4 regions of the Paenibacillus sp. FSL R5-0407 genome follow, and region 2 is predicted to be linked to each of the others. Evidence: predicted binding sites of a transcription regulator. Region 2 holds the regulator's gene; each other region holds the start of a gene.
What was found. The regulator Rex, encoded in region 2, represses fermentation and respiration genes when NADH is low (regulators of the CRP and FNR family bind a similar motif). The targets are predictions, from matches to a motif close to TTGTGAAATATTTCACAA.

Region 1: a site for Rex is predicted at 2,575-2,592, ahead of adhE (bifunctional acetaldehyde-CoA/alcohol dehydrogenase). Genes of this name have one in related genera too.
Region 3: a site for Rex is predicted at 2,082-2,099, ahead of NYE70_RS15925 (DUF1641 domain-containing protein). Genes of this name have one in related genera too.
Region 4: a site for Rex is predicted at 2,314-2,331, ahead of NYE70_RS08475 (DoxX family membrane protein). Genes of this name have one in related genera too.

What each region holds. Positions count from the first base shown of each region.
Region 1 covers NZ_JBBPAX010000001.1:1,597,202-1,601,712, forward strand. The annotation lists gene adhE (bifunctional acetaldehyde-CoA/alcohol dehydrogenase) at 1-2,529, opposite strand, end outside; gene NYE70_RS07840 (Crp/Fnr family transcriptional regulator) at 2,933-3,649, shown strand; gene NYE70_RS07845 (GNAT family N-acetyltransferase) at 3,777-4,511, opposite strand, start outside.
Region 2 covers NZ_JBBPAX010000001.1:1,407,836-1,412,346, forward strand. The annotation lists gene NYE70_RS06845 (cell wall elongation regulator TseB-like domain-containing protein) at 159-644, opposite strand; gene NYE70_RS06850 (amidohydrolase) at 706-2,007, opposite strand; gene NYE70_RS06855 (redox-sensing transcriptional repressor Rex) at 1,985-2,647, opposite strand; gene dinG (ATP-dependent DNA helicase DinG) at 2,685-4,511, opposite strand, start outside.
Region 3 covers NZ_JBBPAX010000001.1:3,334,094-3,338,604, forward strand. The annotation lists gene NYE70_RS15920 (NAD(P)/FAD-dependent oxidoreductase) at 332-1,510, opposite strand; gene NYE70_RS15925 (DUF1641 domain-containing protein) at 1,552-1,995, opposite strand; gene NYE70_RS15930 (LysR family transcriptional regulator) at 2,290-3,192, opposite strand; gene cydC (thiol reductant ABC exporter subunit CydC) at 3,895-4,511, opposite strand, start outside.
Region 4 covers NZ_JBBPAX010000001.1:1,732,449-1,736,959, forward strand. The annotation lists gene NYE70_RS08455 (polysaccharide deacetylase family protein) at 1-580, shown strand, start outside; gene NYE70_RS08460 (YidH family protein) at 710-1,075, shown strand; gene NYE70_RS08465 (hypothetical protein) at 1,184-1,387, shown strand; gene NYE70_RS08470 (glucose 1-dehydrogenase) at 1,436-2,188, opposite strand; gene NYE70_RS08475 (DoxX family membrane protein) at 2,419-2,958, shown strand; gene NYE70_RS08480 (phosphatase PAP2 family protein) at 3,047-3,658, opposite strand; gene NYE70_RS08485 (PIG-L deacetylase family protein) at 3,710-4,411, opposite strand.

The sequences.
Region 1 (4,511 bases), 190 kb from region 2:
TTGGTCTTCGAAAGCACGATCCGCCAAGTAATCTACACGCGATTCGAAATCTTTCGCATCGAAGCCGAGTTCTTGGAATGTTTCCGGAATGCCGAGCTTCTTATTCAGATCACGGATGGCGTTGATCAGGCTCTTCACGCCCTCTTCCGTCGTTCGGGCAGGCAATCCCAAGATGCGTGCGATTTCCGCATAGCGTTCGTCAGCTACGAAGTGAGTGTATTTCGGCCATGCTGCGAATTTCGTAGGTTTCTTCGCATTGTAACGGATTACGTGCGGCATCAGAATCGCATTCGTACGGCCATGCGCGGTGTGATACTGTCCGCCCCATTTATGCGCCAAGCTGTGGTTGATGCCCAGGAATGCGTTCGCAAAGGCCATACCGGCCAAAGTCGATGCGTTGTGCATTTTCTCGCGAGCCAGTTTGTCGCCGGTCAGCGCCGATTTCTCCAAGTATTGGAACACCAGCTGGATAGCTTTGATTGCAAGGCCATCCGTGTAGTCGCTCGCCATTACCGAAACATAAGCCTCGATAGCATGAGTCAGTACGTCCATACCTGTATCGGCTACAGCAACTTTAGGTAAGCTGTATACGAACTCAGGGTCAATAATGGCTACGTCCGGAGTCAGCTCGTAATCAGCCAAAGGATATTTCGTGTTGCCGTTGATTTTATCCGTAATTACCGCGAACGAGGTCACTTCCGAACCTGTACCCGAAGTGGTCGGAATCGCAACAAACTTCGCTTTACGTCCCAGGCGCGGGTATTTGTAGATCCGTTTGCGGATATCCATGAATTTTTGTTTCAGGTTGTTAAAGTCGGTATCCGGATATTCGTAGAACAGCCACATGCCTTTCGCGGCATCCATTGGCGAACCGCCGCCGAGTGCGATAATGCAGTCCGGTTGGAATTTAGCCATCAGCTCAGTACCGCGCTCTACCGTTGTAGTCGATGGATCCGGCTCAACATCCGAGAACACTTCGATCGCTACCGGAGTTTGGCGTTGACGGAGATAGTGCTCCACTCTTTCCACATATCCCAGTTTAACCATCATTGGGTCAGTTACAATCAGTACGCGGGTAATATCCGGCATTTTGGCAAGGTATTGCGTCGAGTTTTTCTCGAAATAGATTTTGTCAGGCACTTTGAACCATTGCATATTCACGGTACGACGATTCACCCTTTTCACGTTGATCAGATTGACAGCCGTTACGTTCGACGAAGTCGAGTTACGTCCATAAGATCCGCAGCCCAGCGTCAGCGAAGGCAGGTTCGTATTGTAAATGTCGCCGATCCCGCCTTGCGAAGACGGTTGGTTGACGAGAATCCGGCAAGTAGGCATCCGATCCGAATAATTTTGAATAATTTCTTCATTATTACTATGAATTACCGAAGAGTGCCCCATACCTCCGAATTGAACCACTTCAAGCGCGCGTTCGATGCCTTGGTCGGCTGTTTTAACTTTGTAGCAAGCCAGAACCGGGCTCAATTTCTCAGCGGACAACGGGAATTTTGGACCTACGCCTTCGATTTCGGCAACCAGAATCTTCGTTCCGGCCGGTACATCGATACCGCACATTTGAGCGATCTTCACGGCAGGTTGGCCGACGATGTTCGGGTTCACTGCGCATTTGTCTGCAATAATGGCTCCGGCTGTCAGTTTAGCCGCTTCATCTTTGTTGACGAAGTAACAGCCGTTTGCAATCATCTTCTTCTTCACTTGATCGAACACCGGCTCTTCGATGATTACCGCTTGCTCGGATGCGCAAATCATGCCGTTGTCGAACGTTTTCGAAAGGATCAGGTCATTGACCGCTTGATCCAGATCCGCGCTCTTTTCAATGAAGCAAGGCACGTTACCAGGACCTACGCCGAGTGCCGGTTTGCCGCAGCTGTATGCCGCTTTAACCATCGCCGATCCGCCGGTTGCCAGGATACAAGCAACGTCAGGATGGTTCATCAAGCTGTTCGTACGATCCATGGAAGGATTCTCGATCCATTGAATGCAATCTGCTGGCGCTCCGTGCTTAACGGCAGCTTCGAGCAGGATTTTTGCGGCTTCCGCGCTGCACTTTTGAGCGGATGGGTGGAAACCGAAGATGATAGGGTTACGAGTTTTGATAGCAATGAGAGCTTTGAAAATGGTAGTCGATGTAGGGTTGGTTACAGGAGTGATCCCCATGATGATACCAACCGGTTCTGCGATTTTTTGGAAATTGTCATAAGGGTTATCTTCAATTACGCCAACCGTTTTGTTGTTCTTGATGCTGTGGTAAATATACTCGGTCGCAAACATGTTCTTAATGATCTTGTCTTCGTACACACCGCGTCCGGTTTCTTCAACCGCCATCTTCGCCAGATACATATGTCTGTCAAGTCCGGCCAGCGCCATAGCCTGCACAATTTTATCAATTTGCTCTTGATCCATGCCCATAAAAGCTTCGGATGCTTTCTTACCTTTGTCGATCAAGGTTTGAATGTAATCTTGTGCAGTCAGCTCGGCTTTTGTCGTAACTTCGTTCTTAACGGCCATTTCTCTCATCCTCCTAAGTTGGGTAATGGACAACCCTTTTCTTTCTAGTGAATTATTTCACGTTCGGGTCCATCCTTGTGAAGCTTTGCGCTTCTCTTATGGTCTTAGCATAGCACAGCTGGTTTGATTTGTATAGTGAATTTTTTCACGTACTTTAAAATAATGAAATTTTTCATTGTTCTTTGATTGTTTTTTCAGTTCAAATTTGCATTCCAGCCTTTCTAGGCCTATATTCCCAACCTATTTAGTGAGCAATATTACACTCGGTAAAAAAGTGAAATTAGTCACAATGTTGAAATTTCGACACTTTTTCAGGCTTTACAGTCCCCTCAAACCTCTAAAAACGTTATATAATTAATTTAAAATTTTCAGAAAAATTTGGAACACAAAGGGGAAATCAATGATGAGTGAAATCGTGAGCGCTACGCTGCCCCGCGGCAATACGAGCTGTTTTACAGAGCAAAACTTCAACCGTCTTCTTGTCACTATGAAAGAAAAAGCATATCCCGAAGGAACGCATTTGTTCTGGGAAGGCGACTTTTCCGATAAACTGTTCTATGTTAAACGCGGACGCGTCAAACTGACCAAATCGACCGATGAAGGAAAAGAGCTCATCCTCTATATGTATGGACGCGGAGATATGGTGGGCCAAGCGGATCCCTTCTTTAGCACTAAGCACAGCTTCACTGCAGAAGTTATTGAAGACAGCGAGATCGGAGTAATTGAACAAAAAGACCTGGAAATCATGATTTGCCAGCATTGCGATTTTGCGATCGACTTTATGAAATGGATGGGGATTCATCACCGTCTGACACAAACCAAGTTCCGCGACCTGATGATGTACGGTAAACCGGGTGCCCTCTGCTCGACCCTGATCCGCTTGAGCAATACTTACGGCGAACAACATGGTGACAATATCCTTATCAACAAAAAAATCACCCATACCGACCTGTCGAACATGATCGGCGCCACCCGCGAAAGCGTCAACCGGATGTTGAGCGATCTGCGCAAGAAGGACGCACTCGAATATGAGAACGGCATGATCGTAATCAAGGACCTCGTGATGCTGCAGGACATTTGCCATTGTGAGCTCTGTCCGAATGAAATTTGCCGGATCTAACAAAATGAGATGTCTATGGGGAAACAACTTTATAACAAGGACGGTGCAGCCTTAGTTTATCTGCCCCGTCCTGTTTGGTATAGAGGTAATATTAACCTTGCCATTCTATATTCTGAACAGCGGTGCCTTAAGTGGTAGACGTAATCGGGTATTTTATGTTGTGGAACGAGGAAATATCGCTGCTACGCGTCCTGACAAATAGTCCCCCATCATACGCTTGCTGATTAAGATACATATTTTTATAATCCGGAGTATAGTGAAACACGATTTTCCTAACGTCTTTGTCTGCAATATGCGATAGGATATCCTGAATTTCAAACTCCTTTGCACTTATGATATCGAACAGATCGATACGATCCTCTTCTTTCTTATAAATAACGATGATATTCTCCTCTTCCAAATAATAAATCTCCTCACTAAAAACATTCAAACCATAGAACATGAGTATCCCTTCCGAATTAGCAGTTCCCCAGCGTTGAGAATTGGGGAGCCTTTCCAGAGATCTTTGATACATCAATGCCCGGTCAGCCTCATTTTGCATATCCAGCTTCCTGACATTTTTATTTGCAGCTGGACCAGATCGATATTCCGATATATTTTCCAGTGAAAAAAGCTGTTCCTGAACCGGACGAAATCCGAATTTCGGGTAAAAATCCAATACGGATTCATTCGCGAAAAGATATATGTATTCACACTTATGTTCATAATCATCAAGGACTTTTGTCAGCAAACGTGACGACAAGCCTTTATTGCGATAATCCGGGTGCGTCATCACCGTGCCGATTTGAACAGCCTGGCTGACTTCCCCGTTTATAATTAAATCCATAATACTTACGGACACATTCGCAATAACCCGATCTCC
Region 2 (4,511 bases):
TATGAGTATATCACATCGTATATACATTATCGAATAAAGTTGTGAATATATTTAAAATTTTTATAAAAGTGCTCTAAAAACAGCCTTGCACTGAAGCACGGACCGCTTGACAGGTCCATGAATTCAGCGCAAGGCTGTTATCATTTCTTATGCAACATTTACCGGTTCGGCAATGTGAATACCTCTTCCAACGCCTGGCCGTCGCTAAACCGGAAAAAACGGTAATAATGATGCGCCTTTTCCTTATAAAAAAGCTGCCAAACCAATTCATTGTTGTAGATACCCGGCAAAAGCCGCACGACTTCAATACCGGGATATTGATCATGTATGATTGTACGGACTTGGCTTTCCGATACGCCCTCGGACAGCAGCTTTACTTCAGCCTGCCCGCCCTCCGGCAGCCAGACCATGATCTCTTGTCCGTCTGCATCCTTGCCTTCCACTACCCAGCATACTTTGTCCCAGACCGATTTCCACACTTTTTCGGCTTCCGTCAGTCCGGCTTCCTGTCTGGCCCGTTGAACGGCTTCATTCTCTCCTTGCCATATATCCTCGTGGACATACAGATAAAAGCGGTGAAGGCCAATGAGCACCAGCACCAAAATCACAATGGAGAGCAGGATCCATTTGGTTCTGTTCTTCAACCTACTCTTCCTTTCCCCGATGCCGGCTTATTCCGGTTTCTCTTTCATACCCTGCGGCATGTTATCGGCCTAACAGGCCCTCAAAGGCAGCCTGGGCTTCAAACCGGACCTTCTCCTCGTCAAGTGTCAGACAAGCTCCGTGCTTAACTACCTGCTTACCGTTCACCCAAACATGCTCGACATCCTTCGAACCCGCCGAGTAAACGGCATGGGAAATATAATCCGTCCGCGGCAAGAAATGGGCTTGCTCCGTATTCAGCGCGATGAAGTCCGCCTTCATGCCCGCGGCCAGTCTGCCCGTATCTTGAAGGAAGAGCGATTTCGCTCCGTATTCCGTACCCATTCTGAGCGCTTCCGCAGCCGGAACTGCGGTCGGGTCGCCCGAGACTCCTTTGTGAATAAGAGCTGCCAGGCGGATTTCCTCGAACATATCTAGGTTATTATTGCTAGCTGGTCCGTCTGTGCCCAGGGATACGGTTACGCCCGCTTTAAGCAGGTCCGGTACGCGGGCAACTCCGCTTGCCAGTTTGAGATTGCTGCCCGGGTTATGGGAAACGGCCACATTGTGCGCCGCCAAAATTTCGATCTCCTCATCCGTCAAATGCACAGCATGTGCCAAAAGTGCCGGACGGCTGAACAATCCCAGGTTCAACAAATGCTGAACCGGACGCAATCCGTAATCCGCTACGTTCTGCTCGACCTCGGCCCGTGTTTCCGACATATGCGTATGCAGCGGCAGATTCAGGTCATGTGCCGCCTGAACGATCTTCTCGATATAATCCGGCGGACAGGTATATGGCGAGTGCGGCGACATCATCGTCGTAATCCGCCCGTCCGCTTTACCATGCCAATTACGGGCAAAAGCCACCGCCTCATCCAGCTTGTGCTGCTGAACGTCAGGCGGGCATAGCCCGATGACTCCGCGCGTCAGTACCGCCCGGATCCCCGATTGCTCGACAACGGAAGCCACTTGGTCCATGTGATCGTACATATCCAGGAAGGTCGTTGTTCCGCCTTTCAGCATTTCCAGAACGGACAATGCTGTGCCGCGGTAGACATCCTCCCCGGTAAATTTAGCTTCCATCGGCCACATTTTTTCCTGCAGCCAGGTTTGAAGCACCATGTCATCCCCATAACCGCGAAGCAAAGACATGGCGGCATGACCATGGGTATTGACGAGTCCCGGCAAGAAGAGCAGGCCTTTACCGTCGAAGGTTTCGGCGCCCTCCACGCCTTCTTCCGGACGCTGTTCGCCTATATAAGTAATCGTGCTGCCTTCTACCAGCATATATCCGCGAATGACCGGCTTCTCCCGGTCCGGCACGGCGAAGGTTCCGTCTTTAATCAACCATTTCCGATTCATGTTCCGAATGTTCCTTTCCTCCGTTCAAATAATAAGCAAGACTCATCAAGTCGGTTGTGAAATCGGCCGCATGCACCCGCACCTCAGAAGGTACCTTAAGGATCGTGGGCGCAAAATTCAAGATAGCCCCAATTCCAGCGGCCACAAGCTGGTCAGCTACTCGCTGGGCTTCCGGTGCGGGAACCGTAATAATTCCGATCCGGATCTGATTGCCTCTTACCGTATCCACCAGATCTTCGATCGGTTGAATCGTGATATTGTTGATCTGGGTACCGATTTTACCAGGGGATGCGTCGAATACGGCGACGATTTTCATATTGTCCTTCAAATAAGCGTTGTAATTCGACAATGCTTGTCCGAGATTACCGGCTCCGATCAAAGCCACGTTGATCTGCTGGTCCAGGTTCAGAATCTGGCGGATTTTCTCGATCAGATAGGAAACGTCATATCCGATCCCCTTTCGGCCAAAGTCGCCGAAATAAGCCAGGTCTTTACGGATTTGCGCCGGATTGAGATCCAGCTTTTGTCCAAGCTCCTGGGAAGAAACCGTCGGGACCTCCCGGCGGCTCAGTTCATTAAGAAAACGTAAATACACCGGCAATCTGCGTACTACGGCGTCAGAAATTTTTTCCGATTTCATTTGGTTATCCCCCTAATAGGCGCGATTTGAAGAACGTTTATTGTTCCTCTGCGTTCAGCCATTCCGAAATTCGCGGAATCATCTGCCCGAGCGGCATATGCTCCATTTTCGGTCCGGGCAAAGAATATAAAAAGTATTTCCCGTAGTAAGATTCCAAGATGCGTGTATCGTAAACAACCACGATCCCGCGGTCCTGCGAAGACCGGACCAGACGTCCGAAGCCCTGCTTGAACCGAATGACGGCTTGCGGAACGGACAGCTTCATGAACGGGTTCTTCTTCTGCTGCTGCAGCCGTTCGCTCTTTGCCTCCACAAGCGGGTGGTTGGGTGGCTGAAAAGGCAGACGGACAATAGCGAGACTCGTCAGAGCTTCCCCCGGAATGTCCACGCCTTCCCAGAAGCTGCTCGTTCCGAGCAGCACCGAAGCATGTTGTCCCTGGAAGCGACGGGTCAGCTTGGTCCGGCTTCCGCTATCCATTCCCTGCCCGATCACGGTAATTCCTTGTCCGGCCAGCAGCTCCTTCAAAGGATCATATACCTGCCTCAGCATCCGGTACGAAGTAAACAGGACCATCATACGGCCCTTCGTTACCACCGCTGTGTCGGCGAGGGACTGAACCAGAGTAGCCACGAAATGATCGTCCCCTACACTTCCCTTTACGCTCGGAAAGTCCCGCGGAATGACCAGCAGCGCCTGTTCCCGGTAATTGAACGGAGAAGGCAGCATCGAAGTAATCAGTCTGTCCTCCGCCGCGGCTTCGGTTAATCCAAGCTGATCTATCATATACTGGAACGATTTGTCGACCGACAACGTAGCCGAGGTCATGACTACACTTTTCTTTTTGTCGAAGAAATAACCCTTCAATTGCGCGCTCACGTCGATCGGAACCGCGAAAATTTGCAGGGACCGGCTACGGTAATTACCGTTTCCTTCTATCCAGTATACCGTATTCTCGTCCTCCAGCTTAATAAAAAATCGCAGCGCATCGCGTTCGGTTCCGAGATCCTTCAAGAGTCCGCTAATATCGGTGATCAGGCTCTCATAGCCGTAATCATGGTCGTCTTCCTTAAGCTCGTTGATCATCCGCTCGCCTTTGCGGAGAACGTCGCCCATAGCCACAAAAATTTGATTCTCCAGCGCGGCAAGCGTATCCCACGCCTTCGGTTTCTTTTGCGGCAGCAAGCGCAGCACAAACTGTCCAGGATCCCCTGGCGCTGCATCGCTGCGTTCAGGCATCAGCGTAAACATCAGCTCGGCCAGCCGATCCCAGTTCTCCTTCACATCCACAAGGGTCGGATACAATCCGTCAATAACCGAACACCATTCCGCAGATTTCTCACTTCCCGATTGCTGCAGCATACTGCGCAGATTCGGGAATTGCCCGGTATTACTATCCTTAAACAGCCGGGTGAGCGTATGGACAACGGTAAAATACTTCATTTGAAGTCCCAAATGCTTGCCTGCCACTTCTTCCAAATGATGCGCTTCGTCAATTACCAGACGTTCGTATCCAGGCAGCAGCTGGTGGCCGGCTTGAATATCGGTGAACAGCTTGGAATGGTTCGTAATGACCACATCGGCAACACCCGCTTCATGCTTGGCCTTGTGATAGTAACATTTGCGGAACCACGGGCAAGAGCGGCCAAGGCACGAGTCCGATTCACTCGCCACCGTTTCCCAAAAATCTCCACCACGGTTTCCAAGGTTCAGCTCCTCGTCGTCGCCCGTCTCCGTATGGGCCAGCCATACGATCATCTGGGCGGCCGTCATCACCTCTTCTTTAGGTGTCGCAAAGTCTCTTCTATTAATTTTATGTTCAAATTTGCGCAAACACAAATAATGCTGTCTTCCCTTGAATACGGC
Region 3 (4,511 bases), 1.9 Mb from region 2:
ATTTCCTGGCTCGAAAGGGAAGTATTGCTGCGAAAATACATCATCCCTCCTCATTCCCGAGTAACTTTATCTCTACAAGCTAGAAAATGCTGCCCTATTGCATCAGTTACACTAATATTACGTTGTCTGGACTCAAATTAATGTAGAATTGCAGGAAATTCAGGGAATATCAAAGAAATGAGATTGCAAGCCAACCAATACCAACGAATGCTAAGAGATGCCAAGGAATGCTATAGAATGCTAAAGAGCCAAAGGAGCCTGTACCCAGGATCGCATCTCCGATCAAAGGTACAGGCTCTTCGCTTATATGTCGTTTTGTACTTGTTAATTATTAGTAAGCCAAAGCGTCCAATGCTTTGATGTGGGACAAGTAACGGATGTTACTTGCTTCTTTCATCATCGTAGCCGTCAAGCCGCGCAGTTGCGTGTTGCTTGCGCCAACCGTAGCTACGGCATCTTTGCGGCCAAGGCTGGCCAAGGTTCCCGAGTTGACCGGGCTGAAGGTTTCCAAATGCTTGCCGGTTAAGGCTGCATACAGGTTGTAGCCGATCAGCTCGCCCATCTGCCAAGCGATTTGCGCGGTTGGAGGGTAAGGACGTCCGTCCGCTCCGAAGTATACCGCACTGTCACCGGCAACGAAAACATCGCTATGCGAAGTGGATTGAAGGAAATCGTTCACAGTCGCGCGGCCGCGGTTAACTTCGAGACCCGACTCGCCGACAAGCGGATGGCCTTGTACGCCACCGGTCCATACAAACGTATTGGCGACAATCTTTTGTCCATCTTTCAAATCGATCGCATTGCCTTCCACATTCGTGACAGGCAAACCGGTCAGGAATTTAACGCCGCGTTTCTCCAGGCTGGCCGTTGCGCGTTCAATCAGCACGTCCGGCAGAACCGGCAGAATCTTAGGTCCGGCTTCTACAAGCATAAGCTGGATCTCGGATTGATTCACTCCGTATTTCTTGCTCATTTCCGGAAGCTTATCGGCGATTTCTCCAACCAGCTCAACCCCGGTCAACCCGCCGCCGCCGATGAGGATCGTAGCGTCCGCAGGGTTTTTCGATTTAGCGTACTCAGCGATCCGGTCTTCAATATGACGGTGAATGCGGTTGGCATCCTCCGCCGATTTGAGGACCATGCTGTACTGCTCAAGTCCCGGAATTCCGAAATATGCGGTGATGCTGCCAAGACCGACAACGAGAGCGTCATACGAAAGAAGCGTACCGTCGGACAGCTTCACTTCTTTGCTGTCTACCGAGAATCTCTCTACTTTTGCGATGCGAAGATCGATGTCTTTTCCTTTGAACAGCTTCTCCAGCGGCAAAGCTACCGCCCGCTCAGCGATGCTGCCTGCAGCAAGACGATGCAGTTCAGTAATAATCTGGTGTGTTGGATACTGGTTGACTACGGTAACCCGTGCTTCTTCCTTGGTCATATATTTACGCACGTTCAAAGCGCTCAGTACACCGCCGTAACCGGCACCCAGGATAACAATATGTTTAGACATAGTAATTCTCCGTCCTCCGTTCTGAAAAAATGAATTAGTATTTATTTTTGTTTACTTTTCTCACCGGCAACCTGAAGATAAGCATTTACGAAACGGAACAGTTTCTGCGCTTCAGGATCTTTAAGCATTTTGAGCAGACCGAAGAGACCGATAACTTCCTGGCTCTCATCGGCGCGGTCTTTGGCTTCAATCACAGTAGCCGCAAGATTTTTAACTTTGTCTTTAACCGGTCCGGCGATTTCCGTAATCGCCCCGATTGTATCGCTCTTTAAAGTTTCGTCCGTAGCTACCGTTTTGGCAAAATCATACGATTTAGTCATCAAATTAACCAGCTCGGTTAGTTTAGGCAGCTGCTGAACCAGGACCGTCAAGGATTCCTGGACTTCGGGCTTGAGCAGTTGATCAACGATATCGCGTCCGGCATTATCGGTGGACGAAACATTCGTTTCTACTGCAGAATTTGTTTCAGTGGTCGGTTCTGACATTCCAATTCTCCTTTACAATAAGCCTTAATGCTTGAATTTTGGGTTGATCAGGGACCCAATTCCCGTCACAACTTAACTAAGTAAGTTAGTGAAAAATTGAACAATTAAGAAGTAAACAACCCGTCATCCATTGTAACATATTTTCTACAAAAATAGTCATTAAGTATTAACTTAATGACTAAAATAAGTGAATTTCATCATAGTTTGTCCTATTTAACTCAACCTATTCTGTGCTTACAGTCGATAAAGGGCTTGCTTTACCTGGGATTTTACATAATCACTGCTGCGCGCTTTTCACTCTGGAAATCCTAATTCCGGTATTATTTCCTGTAAAAAGTCATAAAACAATTTCTCCGTCGGCGGCAGTTCCCGGTTTGCCGGAACGATCACGCCTACATCCCTGGTTACTCGCGGCTCCGTTATTGGCAGAATTACGATCGAGGATGCAATATGCTCGCTCAACGCGATTTCAGGCAATACGGTAAGGCCAAGTCCCGCGGATACCAGCCCCTTGATCGCATCCAGATCATCGCCTTCAAATGTTACCTTCGGCTGAAAGCCAATATTGGCGCACGCCTCCACCACGATTTCCCTCAGTACAAATCCCTCAGGGAACAGAACGAACAAATCGTCCTTTAATTCATTCAGCTTAACCGAGGCTTGACCGGCTAAATGATGACCTGCCGGAAGCAAAGCGACAAACTTCTCCTGAAAGAGTACGGTACTTTTGATTTGCGGTTCATTATGCGGGACAGGCCCCATGATCGCCAAGTTCATGTCGCCCTTTGCCACCCACTCGACCAATTCCTTATAAGACCCGTGCTGCAATTGAAAATGAACAAACGGGTGCCGCTCCCGAAAAGCGGAAACGATCTTCGGAATCATCTGCGCCGCCAGGCTGCTCGGGAATCCGATCCGAACAATCCCGCGCTCCGGGTCCAGATACTCGCTGATCTCCTGTTGGGCGTTATCTATTACCTTCATCAAATGTTCCATATGCTCCAGAAACAATCGACCGATCGGTGTCAGCTTTACTTTTCGGCCTTCATGGATGAACAAGTCCACCCCGAGCTCCGATTCCAGTTTAAAAATTTGCCGGCTTACCGCCGACTGCGATACATGCAGCGCATAAGACGCTTCGGTTACGTGCTCCAGCTTCGCAACCTCGATGAAATATTGGATTTGCCTGAGTTCCACTTCGCCGCCTCCGCTCCCGCGGATATCCCGCCGATATCCCGCCAGATTCAATATTCCAAAAACACTTCCATACCATGTAATATCGATTGATTATCCCTCATTATATAGGGTATCCCTCCGGAACGGAAGCCTTTCACCTCTTCTAGCTGTTTCTGCTGTAGAGGAGAAGGCTGGTTATGCACAAATTGGCTTGACCGGCTTGACTGGCTTGACCTCCGGAGCCTGGGACCGAGGTTAGGGGTCGGCGGAAGTGCATTAAGCAAACAAGGTTAGATCCGGGAAGGGAAACCATTCCTTGATCTAACCTTGTTGTTATATACATGGGTTGCCTAAAACAAAATAGAGGGAAATTCTGCAGCTAATTGCGACGAATTCGGGGAATCCCATCAATTAACTGTAAAACCTACATGTAATATCACCAGTTTAGCCGAATTGGGCTCAAACGAGTGAAATTAGCGGGAGTTTTTACAGTTAATTCTCCGATTTATTCTCTCGGGCTAAAAATAGCTGCAGATTTTACACTTAATATACGGTTGGGTTGACCGTCACCGTGTGACCAAGCACCGCGCGCCGGAAAGGCGGTTAAGGCCTTGGCCGGCGATCTGGCCCGCGATCTGTTCGACGATCGGCCCGAAGACCTGTCCGGCGATCTGTCCGGCGATCGGCTCGGTAATCGAACCGCCGGACCGATTACCAATCCACTTATTCTCCCGGGCGGTCCAAATGGTACAGGTTGCGATACCGCGGTTCGCGTTCCATCAGTTCGGCATGGGTACCGCGCATCAGAATGCGGCCGTGCTCCATGAAGATGATCTCGTCCATCTCCTCCGCTCCCACCAGATGGTGGGTCACCCACACGAGCGTCTTGCCCGCCGTCGACCGGAATATGGTCGACAGCAGCTCACGCTCGGTACGCGGGTCGAGCCCTACGGTCGGCTCGTCGAGGATCAGCACCGGCGTGTTCTGCAGCAGGACGCGCGCCAAGGCGACGCGCTGCCGCTCCCCGCCGGAGAACCGCTGGCCGGTCTCCCGCATCGGCGTGTCCAGTCCACGCGGAAGACCGGCGACCAGCTCGCCGAGCTGCGCCTGCTCTGCCGCTCGGGCAATCTCCTCCATCTCCGCGTCCGGACGCCCGAGCCGGATATTGTTCGCCACCGTGGTGTCGAACAAGTGCGGGCTCTGGTTCAGCACGGAGATGATCCGCGGAATGCCGTCATCGCCGAAACCGGCGGCCGGCATTCCATTAATCGTAACCGCGCCCTCCGTAGGCGCGATGGCCCCCTGGATCAGCTTCAGCAGCGTCGACTTGCCCGCTCCGC
Region 4 (4,511 bases), 320 kb from region 2:
CGACCCCCAGCAAACTTTAAAAATCATGGAAGTTCTGAAGCAATACGAAGCTAAAGCGACCTTCTTCCTGGTCGGCGACCGGGTGGAGCGATACCCCGAAGTTGTCCGTCAGGAGTTGCAGGAAGGGCACGAAATCGCCAATCATTCTTTCCGCCACCCCTCCTTTCAGGGCCTGCCCGGTAATGTTATGGAAGATGAACTCATCAAGACCCAAGACGCCATCTATAAGGCAACGGGGCAAAAGCCGGTGCTCTTCCGGCCACCTGGAGGCTACTATAATGAAAAGATCATTCATCTTTCCAAGGAACATCATTTACAGATGGTGCTATGGTCTTGGCATCAGGATACGAATGATTGGAGATCCCCCGGTGTCGCGCGGATCGCGAACAAGGTGCTGAACAATGCTAGGAACGGCGATATTATTTTGATGCATGATTTTGTCTATAACAGCAATCAAACCACAGAAGCATTAAAAATCATTCTCCCCGAGCTAAAAAAACGCGGATACTCATTCGTTACAATCTCGGAATTGCTTTCACACAAGGTTGCGCCGAAGAACCATATCAAGGTCAGCCATTAATGCCTTAACAGGCTCACATGAAATTCATTGATGGAGAAGGCACCCCCTTCTCCATTTCCATGCCAACCGTTCATAAGGAGAACATGACGGAGAATATGGTTAATGTATAGGTGACAAAGGAGGGATAGCATGGAAGATCAATCTTCTGCCGAAAATCGCTTTGTTCAGCAACACTTGGCGAATGAGCGGACTTTCCTCGCTTGGATCCGTACGAGCATCTCCATCATCGGTATAGGTTTTCTGGCCGCCGGGCTTGTTTTTAACTCTACCTATAGCGGAATCGCCAGGCTGTTCTCCATTATAACGGGCATGGGTTCCCTTATATTCGGAACGTCGATCATTATTGCAGCGACCCTGGAGTACCGGCTCAAACGGGGACAAATCAACCGGAATATCTTCCGGTCTTCTTATATTATCGTAAGCCTCATGCTTATTTTGATGCTGATCATATTTGGCCTGCTCTTTTTCCTGATGTATTTTCTACTGTTTGCGTAAACGAAGCTCCATTGATTCAAGGCTCACTCTGGGGGTTATCGGTTTACATAGAAGTGGAAGGCTGCGCACACCCTAAGATGAGGATTTTTCGGAAAGGAAGAGGATGCTATGAGTAAGGAAAAAGATAAGTTTGAAGGTCTGGACCGCGGTCCAGGCGTAAACCCGATCCCCGTCCCGGACAATTCCGTGTCCTCCACAGATATGCTGGCGGAGGTAGTCGACGTCTTACTGAATAATCCGAAGGAAAATCAACAAGACAAGAATCAACGACAGGAACAAGCGGATGTATCAAACCGGACTGCGGATAAATGAAAAATAGAGCCCGGCGCAAATCCTGCGCCGGGCTTCTATCATATTGATTCAATGTGCGGTCCAACCGCCGTCAGCCGTAAGCACGGCTCCGTTTATGAAGCTGGCCTCATTGGATGCCAGGAACAGTGCGGCATAGGCGATTTCTTCCGCTTCGCCCATAGGAGCGTTTCCGGCCCGCCCGATAGCCTCCATGCCAAGCTGATTCGGCGCGGTAATCGTTCCGCTGATGGCCGTGTTCACGCCGCCCGGAGCTATGGCATTCGCGCGAATTCCTTTCGTACCGTATACGGCAGCCGTATTTTTCGTAAGACCGATCAAACCGTGTTTAGAAGCCACATAAGCTGCACCGCCTCTTGCTCCAAACAGTCCGCCGACGGAGGCATTGTTGACGATGACACCCTTCCCTTTGTCCAACATAATCCGGATTGCTGCGCGCGAAGCGTACATCGGCCCATTGAGATTGACTCCAAGGACTCGTTCCCAGTGTTCGTTCGTGATTTCTCCGACCGGGATAAAGTTGTCCATGATTCCCGCATTGTTGACCAAAATATCTATAGTGCCATAAGCATCCACAGTCCGGTCTATCAATTGCTGCACATCGGATTCCTTGGCCATATTGGCCATGACCCCTAATACCTCGCCTCCAGCCTCCTTTATGGAAGCCGTAACTTCATTAATTCGTTCCTCATTGACATCCGACGCTACCACCATGGCTCCCTCTTTGGCAAACAATTCCGCAATTGCTCTTCCCATACCGGAACCCGCACCGGTCACGATCGCCACTTTGTTGGACAGTCTCATCTAGGCTTACCTCCCGTTTGGTGTTTTTGATCATATGTTAAATATAGCCAACTACCGTAAAACAATCCAAAATTTAAACTTTCAATTCAATGTTAAATCAAATTAAAATACTAAAATTTTTATAATTGTGATTTAAATCACATATCATGTGAAAATAATCACTTATACTTAAGACATCAAAGATGATCATCCAAAAAACAAACAAATACAAATCACAAGGAGTGGTAATTATGTTTAACAATTTCCTCAGAACTAACAAATACGCAATGTGGTTTTTAACCGTACTTCGGATATACCTTGGATACCAATGGATCACAGCCGGTTGGCACAAAATCACAGGCGGATTCGACGCCGCGGGCTTCCTGAATGGAGCGATCGCTAACAGTACCGGAGAACACGCAGCCGTTCAAGGATGGTGGGCCACATTCCTGCAACATGTAGCACTTCCTAACGTAGACATCTTCAACGTTATGGTTCCTTACGGTGAATTCTTGGTAGGCCTGGGCCTGTTGCTCGGAACATTCACTACTTTCGCAGCCTTGATGGGACTGGTCATGAACGCAGCCTTCCTATTCTCGGGTACAGTAAGCACCAACGCACAAATGCTCTTGCTTGAAGTACTTATCGTCGTAGCTGCCGCCAACGCCGGAAAAATCGGTCTTGACCGTTATGTTCTCCCTTACCTCCGTGGGTTATTCCACAAAAAAGAAACTGCTAATCCCGTAATCCCGGCACCAAAACAAGGGATGAAAGTAAAACATACGGCATAACGCCTCAGTCCACATAAACAATACAAAAAGCCAGGGATCCTAGTCCCTGGCTTTTTTATTGCCTATTTTAGTCGAAGGCAGATTCCCTTCACTTCATACTGTCAGAGCTGCTTCGCCATCCCTTATAGCATAGAGCTGCGATACAACCTCCCGCCAGAAAGCCGCCGACAATGTCGCTGGTGTAATGCACGCCTAAATACAACCTGCTTAGTCCAATCAACAGGATAATCACAAACACCGCTACTCCGCAGACTCGAATCCATCTTCTACCGGATCGCAGCAGAATCAGGCCGATCAATCCGTAAAAAGCGATCGAAACCATAGCGTTTCCGCTCGGAAAGCTGAACCCGTCCGGTTCCACCAGGCTATCCCATAGCTGGGGTCTCTCCCGATGATACAGTACTTTTAAACCTTTATTGACGAGCCAGCCGGCTGCGAGGCTGACCGTCAGCCAGATGGCTGTCCGCCACCGCCGGAGGAGCAGCGTAATGATCAGCACAAAGGCAAGAACAACTATATAACCCGTTGTAGAACCCAGTTCCGACATCGCTTTTATTGCCGGATTTAAACTCTCCGTCCTGAGACCAAAGAAAAAATCACCGATCCCCCGGTCGATCGAATGTAAACCTTCTATATGTATACCGAGTCCAAGCAAAATAAAACAGATAGCCATTAATCCGGCCGCAAGCCAAATTTTCACCTAGTACTTCCTCCCTCATGTTAACGCCTAGCTTATTGCACATAACTTTCTCTAATTCAGGTCATCAAAAATCGTGCGCTCCGCTTTAACCGGAAAATGAACTCCCCGCTCCCACGCCAACTCAAATGCTTCAACCTGTTGGCTTGGCGGAACGTCCGGCCCAAGTTTACCAAATACCCGCTCAATGCTGAGAATTTGCGATTCATGAGCCGCCAGCGCCCAGCGCTTGACATCCCAGTTTCCGTTCTCCGCAATTTTGATGACGCTCGAGGAATTCGTTGCGAATGAGCTCAATTGGTTATAGTACAATTTTTGTACCGAGGGAGCCTGCACTCCGAATACGACATCATTCACGGCATGATGAATCACGATATGATCCGCGTGGCCGGAAATGCCGTCCTCCGGGAAAGTAACGACCACATCCGCCTCGTGGCGCCGCAAAAAGTCGGCGATCAGCTCCCGCAACGCGGCCGGATCCGCTTCCTTCAGCTTCCCGTCCCCCATCCCCGCCTGCTCCAACGTAGTTATGCCCAGAATTTCAACCGCCTTATCCAGCTCGATATCCCGCTTTGCCGCCAATTCTTCACGCGTCATTTCGCCTAAACGTCCGGTCTTTCCGGCATCTCCCCGGGTCGCCGTAAACAAGACCGGAAGGTCGCCTCCATCGGCGATTTCCCGGATCAGATAAGAACAGCCGAATGTCTCGTCATCGGGATGCGCATAAATGAAGGCCACGGTTCTGTTTTTTTTCATCTTTAATTTCCTCCTTTAATCTTCTGTGCAATATTTACTATACTTACTATACTTTAATATTGACTAAGTTGATAAAATTCACTACAATTCAGTAGAATCT